4 regions of the Streptomyces sp. NPDC059256 genome follow, and region 1 is predicted to be linked to each of the others. Evidence: riboswitches for the same ligand, from Rfam matches in the RefSeq annotation. Region 1 holds a riboswitch; each other region holds the start of a gene.

What was found. A riboswitch is a leader RNA that binds a small molecule or an ion and turns the genes downstream of it on or off. The one in region 1 is predicted to bind cyclic di-AMP.
Region 2: it holds a riboswitch for cyclic di-AMP, as region 1 does, so the genes downstream of both, ACFXJL_RS04250 (C40 family peptidase) here and ACFXJL_RS17225 (M23 family metallopeptidase) in region 1, are expected to answer to the same signal.
Region 3: it holds a riboswitch for cyclic di-AMP, as region 1 does, so the genes downstream of both, ACFXJL_RS21465 (C40 family peptidase) here and ACFXJL_RS17225 (M23 family metallopeptidase) in region 1, are expected to answer to the same signal.
Region 4: it holds a riboswitch for cyclic di-AMP, as region 1 does, so the genes downstream of both, ACFXJL_RS25015 (transglycosylase SLT domain-containing protein) here and ACFXJL_RS17225 (M23 family metallopeptidase) in region 1, are expected to answer to the same signal.

Annotation. Positions count from the first base shown of each region.
Region 1 is NZ_JBHYZO010000006.1:324,657-326,848, reverse strand. Features, by position in the region: gene ACFXJL_RS17230 (pitrilysin family protein) at 1-735, shown strand, start outside; cyclic di-AMP (ydaO/yuaA leader) riboswitch at 993-1,155, shown strand; gene ACFXJL_RS17225 (M23 family metallopeptidase) at 1,168-2,064, shown strand.
Region 2 is NZ_JBHYZO010000001.1:987,382-989,573, reverse strand. Features, by position in the region: gene ACFXJL_RS04250 (C40 family peptidase) at 153-1,229, opposite strand; cyclic di-AMP (ydaO/yuaA leader) riboswitch at 1,292-1,456, opposite strand; gene ACFXJL_RS04245 (ABC-F family ATP-binding cassette domain-containing protein) at 1,781-2,192, opposite strand, start outside.
Region 3 is NZ_JBHYZO010000009.1:176,308-178,499, forward strand. Features, by position in the region: gene ACFXJL_RS21460 (ATP-binding protein) at 51-482, shown strand; gene ACFXJL_RS21465 (C40 family peptidase) at 662-1,138, opposite strand; cyclic di-AMP (ydaO/yuaA leader) riboswitch at 1,142-1,297, opposite strand; gene ACFXJL_RS21470 (hypothetical protein) at 1,656-1,970, opposite strand; gene ACFXJL_RS21475 (ATP-dependent Clp protease proteolytic subunit) at 1,976-2,192, opposite strand, start outside.
Region 4 is NZ_JBHYZO010000013.1:132,565-134,756, forward strand. Features, by position in the region: gene ACFXJL_RS25010 (MarR family transcriptional regulator) at 1-343, shown strand, start outside; cyclic di-AMP (ydaO/yuaA leader) riboswitch at 976-1,132, shown strand; gene ACFXJL_RS25015 (transglycosylase SLT domain-containing protein) at 1,136-1,900, shown strand; gene ACFXJL_RS25020 (HEXXH motif domain-containing protein) at 2,084-2,192, opposite strand, start outside.

The DNA.
Region 1 (2,192 bases):
ACCGACGTCGATGTCGACGCCGTGCTCGCCGAAACCCTCGGCGACTGGTCGGGCGACAGCGGCGCGCCCCGTCCCGTCCCCGCGATCACCGGCGACGACCGCGGTCGGGTCGTCATCGTGGACCGGCCCGGTGCCGTGCAGACGCAACTGCTGATCGGCCGGGTCGGCGCGGACCGGCACGACCGGGTGTGGCCGGCGCAGGTCCTCGGTACGTACTGCCTGGGCGGCACGCTCACCTCGCGCCTGGACCGGGTGCTGCGGGAGGAGAAGGGCTACACGTACGGCGTCAGGGCCTTCGGGCAGGTCCTGCGGTCGACGGCCGACGGGACGGGCGCGTCCCTGCTGGGCATCAGCGGCTCGGTGGACACGCCCAACACCGGGCCGGCGCTCGACGATCTGTGGAAGGTGCTGCGCACCCTCGCGGCCGAGGGCCTGACGGACGCCGAGCGCGATGTCGCCGTCCAGAACCTGGTCGGGGTGGCTCCGCTGAAGTACGAGACCGCGGCTTCCGTGGCGAGCACGCTCGCCGACCAGGTGGAGCAGCACCTCGCGGACGACTACCAGGCCCAGTTGTATCTGCGGCTCGCCCAGACGGGCACCGTGGAGGCGACCGCCGCCGTGGTCAACGCCTTCCCCCAGGACCGGCTGGTGACGGTCCTCGTGGGCGATGCCGCGCAGATCGAGGAGCCGGTACGGGCTCTCGGCATCGGAGAAGTGACCGTGGTGGCGGGCTGATTGCCCGCTTCCGGTCGGACGGCCGTCCGTCTGTGCACGTCTGTGCAGGGCCCCGGTAGCCAGCTGGCGCCGGGGCCCTGCCGTGTTCCGGGAGTGCGAGCGACCCGAACAGGAAGGAAACCTGTCCGTTTTACGGGGAAGGCCACCGTCTCGACTGTGGCGTGGGCAACAAAAATGCCGGTCTGTTTGGCGCCTGGCGGTCCGTCCGCTTAGCGTCAGTGCGGCTGTTCGCGGGCAGTACGCCGCATCCGCGGCACGGACAGTCATCGCCGAGTCCCCGTCAGACGCGAGTCTGGGGAGCCGGGGACCCAGGTCCCTTGGGGTGAATCGGGTGCCTTCGCCACCGTGCGGAGGGATTCGTAGGAGACCTTCCTGCTCCGAACCCGTCAGCTAACCCGGTAGGCGAGAAGGAAGGAAAGGACCAGCCTCTACATGGCGCTCGCCCGTTCCACCGGGAGACACCGTGCCCCGGGCCGCAAGACGCGTACGAGTGCGGGATTCGCCTCCGCCGCGGCCCTCGCCACCACCGGAGTCGTCGGGACCCTCGCAGGTCCTGCCCTGGCCACCGACGACGGTTCCTTCGCCGCCGATGCCGGCTCGGTCGCCACCCCCGACAGTGGTACTGACAGCACTGATGGCGTCGACGGCACTACCGCGGGTGCCACCCCGGTGACGATGGACGCGGCCGTGACCGGCTCGACCATCGTTCAGACGGCTCGTACCCAGCACACCCTGACGGCCCAGATGCTGTCCGCGCACTCCTTGTCGGACGAGGTCGCCGACCAGGCCGTCATCCAAAAGCGCGAGGCACTGGCCCGGATGGAGGCGGCTGCGGAGGCCCGGCGCAAGGCCGAGGCCCGCGCCAACGAGATACGCGAGGCCAAGGAGCGCGCGGCCCGTGAGGCCGAGCGCCAGCGCCTGAACGCCTACCGTCTGCCGATCGCCGGATCCCACGTCACCACGGACTACCGCGCGGGTGGCTCGCAGTGGTCCTCCGGCAGCCACTCCGGCATCGACTTCCACGCCTCCACGGGGACCCCGGTGGTGGCGGTGGGCGCGGGCACGGTCGTCGAAGCGGGCTGGGGCGGGGCGTACGGCTACAACGTCGTCCTCAAGATGAACGACGGTTCGTACACGCAGTACGGGCACTTGTCGTCGCTGAGTGTCTCCGTCGGTCGGAGCGTCATGCCGGGCGACCAACTCGGCCGCGCCGGCTCCACCGGCAACTCCACGGGGGCGCATCTGCACTTCGAGGCCCGGACGAGCGCGGACTACGGGTCGGACGTCAACCCGCTCGCGTATCTGCGCGCCCACGGTGTGAAGATCTGAACCGTGCCGCGCTGATGGCCGGCGAGCGGTCGTCAGCGCGGGCGAGGTGCGGCGCCGGCGCCTACCGGCGGAATCCCACAGCGCCCTGGGCCCTCAGCTGTATCTGCTGTATCTGATGTCTCCAAGCA
Region 2 (2,192 bases), on a different contig from region 1:
CATGCACACCCGCCCGGCCCGCCCGGCCCGCCCGCCCCGTGGGGCCGACCCGAAGGTCGATCCGTACGGGGCGAACAGGGCCGGTTCACGGGGTGTGTTCAGCCGGGACTGCGCGCTGAGAGGGAGTCCGCGCGGGGCGGAGCCGTCAGATGTCAGGCAGGTCGGACGATCCCTCGGATCGGCATCATGTAGATCGACTCCTCCCGCACTTCCACATGGTCGTCCACGCCCGGTTGCGGCGCGTGGATCATTCTGTCGCCGCCGATGGAGATGCCGACATGGCTGCTGTCGTCATAGAAGAAGACCAGGTCACCGGGGCGTAGCCCGCCCATGTCCACCTGCCGCCCGGCATGCGCCTGCTCCCGGGCTGTACGGGGGAGATCCACCCCGGCCGCTCTCCAGGCCGCCCGTGTCAGGCCCGAGCAGTCATAGGAACGCGGCCCCGTCGCACCCCGTACATAGGGCTTCCCCAACTGGGCCCGGACGAAGGCGAGCACCCCTTCGGCGAGAGCCGCGCCCCAGGGCGAGCCCGGATGCCTCTGGCGCTCCCGCTCCAGCCGTTTCAGTTCCGCTTCCTCCGCGGCCCGGGCCATCGCCGTGTGTCTGGCCTCCTCCTGGGTGATCCGCCATGCCTCGGCCGCCATCTCCTGCTCGACGGCCGCGAATCGGGCTCTGGCCTCGGCGTCCCCCCGCCACAGCACGGAGCGCGCCTGGATCAGCTTCGACTGCACCTGCTGCTTTCCCGTGCGGAGGAAGCTCGGTGAGCGGGGGAGCGAGGTGGGCCGACCCGCCTCGGACGGTGTTTCGGCGAATGCGGCTCGCTGCGTTCTCTCGGCGATTGGGCGGTGTTGGGTGCCGACCGCCGCCGCCTCCAGCGGCACTCTCCGACCGTCTTCGGCCGGTGCACCGCCCGGGGCCTTCGGCCGCTCGGTCGGAGCCGATGGCTTCGCGGGGTGCTGCTCCTCCGAGGATCCCAGGGCTCTGCCCGTCTGCCTGAGGCGTTCCGCGCGTCGGGCGTAGTCGGACCGCAACTCCTCGACCTCGCGGCGTTCTTCGGCGGCTGCCTGCTGCGCCGCTCCCCGCGGCGGCATCCCCGTACCGGCCTTCCGGTACAGGGCGCCGATCTTCTCTTGGACTTCCTCCACGGATGGCGTCCGGTCATCCGCCGCCTGTGCGTCCTGCGCCGGGAGGATTCCGACGGACGCCATGGCCGCCGTGGTGAGTCCCACGGCAGGTGAGGGTTTTACCTTGCGACTTCGGGCCTTGCGATGCGACACCAAGGGCCGGCATCTCCTTCTTCCGTAGGCCGCCTACCGGGTTAGCTGTCGGGTTCGGGCGGACGGAAGAGCCCTACGGGCCTGCGCACGAACAGGCCCGATTCACCCCGGTGATGCACGGTGGTTCCCCGGTTCCCGTCTCCCATGGGGGTGGAGACCGAATTCGGCGTGGCTGCCCGATCGGCGTGGGTCGCCGCAGTGGTGCGGGCTGCCTGAGCCAGCACGCTAGCCAAACCGTGTGGCTGCTGTGAAGATTGGTGTTCGATTTGTCCGATACATTTTCGTGACCTTTTCATTCGGTGCGCCGTCGAGCTCGGATGATTACCTTTCGCATCTGTACGAGTTCCATGTGTGACCGAACCTGGTCTTCTGTGGCATTTGCGCAGGCTGCCAGGCTCCGACCAGCGGCCGGATCAGGCCAGGGCACCCGCTGACGTGCTCGGGAGCGGTCCAGCCCGAACCGCCTCGGCTCCCGGGCGTTCGGCGAGCCCCTCGTTCCCCGGTCAGCCCGCTGGTTCCTCGGGACGCCCCTCGGTCAGCCCTTCAGCGTCCAGGGTCCACCAGCGGGTGATCTCCAACTCCTTGAGGAACGCCCGGTCATGACTGGCGACGATCAACGCGCCGCGATAGCCGGCCAGCGCCTGGGTGAGTTGGGTGACGCTGGCCAGGTCCAGGCTGTTCGTGGGCTCGTCGAGCATGAGCAACTGCGGAGCGGGGTCGGCCAGCAGGAGTGCGGCCAATGTGGCACGGAACCGCTCGCCCCCGGAGAGCGTTCCCACCCGCTGTTCGGCCCGAGCTCCCCGGAAGAGGAATCGAGCCAGTTGGGCCCGGATCTCGTTGTCGGTCGCGGTGGGGGCCAGCCGGGTCACGTTCTGCTCGATCGTACGGTCGTCGTCGAGGACGTCCAGGCGCTGC
Region 3 (2,192 bases), on a different contig from region 1:
CCTCCGCTTCGAGTCGGAGCCCGGCCGCGGTGGGAAAGGGAAGCATCGCCATGGCAGATCACCAGGAAGCATCCGTCACTCTGCCGAGCGATCCCGCCTCGGTGTCGGTGGCGCGAAAGTTCGCCATCGACATCGTGACCGAGTGGGGCCTGCCGGCACGGAGCGGCGAAGTGGACACCGTCCGGCTGATCGTCTCGGAGCTGACGACCAACGCCGTGCAGCACACCTTCGGCCAGTCGCCCACCTTCACGCTGGAACTGAGGTTGGCGCGGGAAGAGGAGCTGATGGTGGGGGTGACGGACAGTCATCCGCGCTGGCCGCAACGGCTTCCCGCCGCCGTACGGCAGGACAACGGCCGAGGCATGGTGATCGTGCGCACCCTCATCGCGGAGTTCGGCGGAAAGCTGCACGTCACTCCGACGGACGAGGGGGGCAAGACGGTGTGGGTCGCCCTTCCTTGGACCGCCTCGGTGCCCGGTTGACGTCGACCGCGCGATGAGGACGGCTCGGTTGCGTGGGGTCCGCCGGACTCGGTGTCCGGTGCCGGTGTCCGGTGCCGGCGTCCGCTTCCAGCCGTTGACCTGACAGAGCTCCGCGCCGACCGCCGGGGGCCACACCCGGGGCCGGCGCGGATCGAGTACCAGGACTCAGCGCGGGATCGTCACCCCACGCGGCCGTACTTGACGCTCTTGGACCAGATCTTGTCCAACTTCACCCAGGACCCCGTCTTGGGGGAGTGCCAGATCTTTCCCTTACCGGCATAGATGCCCACGTGGTAGACGTTCCGGCCGGAGTAGAAGAACACCAGGTCGCCGGCCTGGCGCGCGGACGCGGAGATGCGGCGCGTCTTGTTGTACTGCTGCTGTGCGGTACGGGGGAGCTTCTTGCCGGCCTTCTTGTACGAGTAGAGCGTCAGCCCCGAGCAGTCGAAACGGGACGGTCCTACTGCGCCGTACTTGTAAGGGGCGCCCTTCTTGGATGCCGCCACCTTCAGTGCCTTGCCCGCGTGGCTCGACGCGGCGTGTGCCTCGGGTGTGCCGCCCGGTACGAGCAGCGACCCTCCGAGAGCGGCGAGGGTGAGAGCGGATACCGCTCCCGCCCGACCCAGCAGGAACGGGACGTTGTTCTGCGCACTCATGCGCGACCCTTCGTCAGCCGCCTGTGAAGGATGACCTGTCGGGTTCGGGCGGACGAAGGTGCCCGGCCGCTTGCGCGGCTTCACCCCAAGGAACGTCCGGAATTTCCGGGCGCCCCGTACTGCTTGGGTCCTCCACTCCTGCCGAAGCACTCCTGTCGACCAGTCGCCCCGGCGGCGGCAGGACTCGGCGTCCGCCCGGGCTGCCCCGCCGAGGTGACGGGGGCTTGTCGTCCCAGGGATCTTGACCCACGGCCTGTCAAATTGCCGAGCGGAAACGGCGATATGTGAGTTTTCACACCATTGGTCTGATCGGGTGGACATGCTCGCCGCGCGATCGGCCCTCGACAGGTGAGGATGCCCGTACCAGCACCGGAATAAGGCATTCCGTTCGACGCGTCATCCTTGTGCGCAACTCGACCGTAGCTGCTGGCTCTCATGCGCGTACTTCAAATGGGGTAGCTCAACCACTACTCCTTTGGCGGTTGACGGTCTGGGCGGAGTTCGTTCCGGCCCGTCGTCAGGGGTCGTTAGGAGTTACGGAAGGGGGCAAAGTCACTCGAAGTGATCTGCGTTCGCCGTCGAGGACGCGCAGCGCGCGGGCGAGCGTCTGCACATGGACGTCACTCTCGCCCCTTTGGTGCATCACGGTCAGCGCGTCCTTGAGGGCGACGGCCCCGGAGACCAGTGCCTGCGCGGCACGCAGCGCCCCATAGGTATGGGTGGAACGGGCGGGGTTGATGCGTCCGACCTGATCCACGACGGCGAGGTAGGCGTCGATGAACTGGCCCTCGGCGCGGGTGAGGGCGGGCAGCGGAGGTAGTTCCGGAACCATCGTGGTCACCGGCTTCCGGGCCCGGACGGGGTGGCTCCGCGATTCATGATGACGTGGTCGACGAATCCGTACTCCTGGGCGGCGGTCGCGGTGAAGAAGGCGTCCCGTTCCAGATCCTCTGCGACCCGTGCCGGCTCCCGGCCGGTGTGGCGCGCCATCAGTGCGGTCAACTGCGACTGCTGCCGCAGGAGTTCCTTCGCCTGGATGTCGAGGTCCGAGAAC
Region 4 (2,192 bases), on a different contig from region 1:
GGAGATCGCCTCGGCCGAGGAGTCCGGCACACCGCTGTCTCCCGCCCTGCTCAGCAGGCGTATCTCCCTGACATCGGGCGCCATGACCACCCTGCTGAACCGCCTGGAACGCGCGGGCTACATCTCGCGTTCCCGCGAGCACAGCGACCGCCGCATCGTCACCCTGCGCGCCAGCGTCCAGTCGAAAGAGCTCGCCCGGTCCTTCTTCGAGTCCGTGAACGCACGACAGGACGCCATCCTGGCCGAGCACCCACCCGAGCTACTCGACCGACTCCAAGGCATCCTCGCCCAGCTGAGGGCCACCATGGACGCCGACCCTCGAACCGAGCACCCGGAGGGTTAGCAGCCCACGAGGGGCTGCCGGCACTTCAACGCCCCCACCACCGGCGCGGCCCACTCCCGCCACCGACCCATCGGCCCGCTCGACCGTCCGGGATTCAGACCACCTGCCGGCGCTGCCCGCCCATACCCGTTCCCACACCGCGCGACGGGCGGGACACCCCCACGAGCCGCCGCCCCTCCCCGCCGACAGGCGACTGACCGACGCCCGCAGAGCGACGTCGAGACTTCCTGCCGGATCGAGTCGGGCCACTGACACGCACCTGCTCGCCAGCCCCCGCCGCCACGACGCCACACCCGTACGACGCGAAGAATCTGCCCCATTAAGTCTGAATTGCCCTCTTAAGGGCTCTCGCCACACTGAATGGGCAAGCCCCGCAAAGGATCATCTCTATCAGGTAACGAGAAATTGCGTGACTTGGGTCACGCAGGGCAAAGAATTGATCTTTCCTAGCAACCCCACAACGCCTTCACAGAAGGAAAGTTGAGCATCCGGGCGAAATCCCAAAAGGGAGAGCTCCGAGGCAGGAAATGATCCAATAGCCATCCGAACGGAATTCGAGTCTTGTTCCATTCCCGTTCTCTCGTCTACGGTCATCCTCGAATCCGGACGGACCGCCGAATCCTGCCACCGTCCAATAAATCCCACTCACTCACGTATGGCAGGAGCGGGGGAACCAGGTAAGTCGCCGTCCAGCAATGGAACGGCTTGGGGTGAAGTCGCGCAGTGTGCGACCGGGCATCTCCAGCCCGAATCCGACAGCTCACCTCGCAGGCGACGGAGAGGAAATTCGCCATGCCTGCATTCGGTAAGCACCGCCGCCCGCAGAACAGTTCAATCGCCAAGGGCCTCATGGTCCTCGGGGCAAGCGGGGCCCTGCTCGCCATCCCCGCCCTGGGCACGGCCACCGCCCACGCGGCTCAGCCGACCAGCACCAAGGCCGCCCCGGCAGTCATCGCCCAGCAGCAGGTCAGCAAGCAGGTCACCGCCAAGACGTACTCCGTGGTCGCGGGTGACTCCCTCTCCCAGATCGCGGCGGACCACCAGCTGAGCGGCGGCTGGGAGAGCCTGTACGAGCAGAACCGCGAGGCCGTCGGCGACGATCCCTCGCTGATCCACCCCGGTCTCAAGCTCTCTCTTGGCAAGGTCGGCAGCAAGGCCCCGGAAAGCACTGCCAAGACGGCCACGATCGCTGCCGAGCCCGTGGCGTACAGCGCCCCGGCCGCGGCTGTGACCTACGCCAACAACCTCGACGGCTGGATCAAGGAATCCCTTGCCGTCATGGCCGAGCACGGCATTCCGGGAACCTACGAGGGAATTCACCGGAACATCATTCGTGAATCGTCGGGCAACCCTCTGGCGATCAACAACTGGGACTCCAACGCGATAGCCGGAACCCCTTCCAAGGGTCTCCTCCAGGTCATTGACCCGACGTTCCGCGCCTACCACGTTCCCGGAACTTCGACAAACAGCTATGACCCGGTCGCCAACATCACGGCCGCATGCAACTACGCAGCTGACCGATACGGTTCGATCGACAATGTCTTCGGGGCCTACTAGGTCGCCTATTGAGGCTTCATCAGCTCATTGAAGACTGCTCAGCTGAGGCCCTGGAATCCGTCTTGTCACGGGTTCCAGGGCCTCGCTGCGTTTCCCACGCCGACACCCACAGGACACGCATGCGCAGTCACCTGCCGGTGCAGGCAGGACGAGTTGGCCGCCGGGCAGTGGAGTCCGCAGTCCTCACCACCGCGCACCGTGGTCGAGGAGCCAGCGATCGCGGTGCTCATCACCGAGTTCCCTCGCCCGTGCCATCGCCGCACGAGGTACCGGCTCCCGGGCCAGTTCCGCG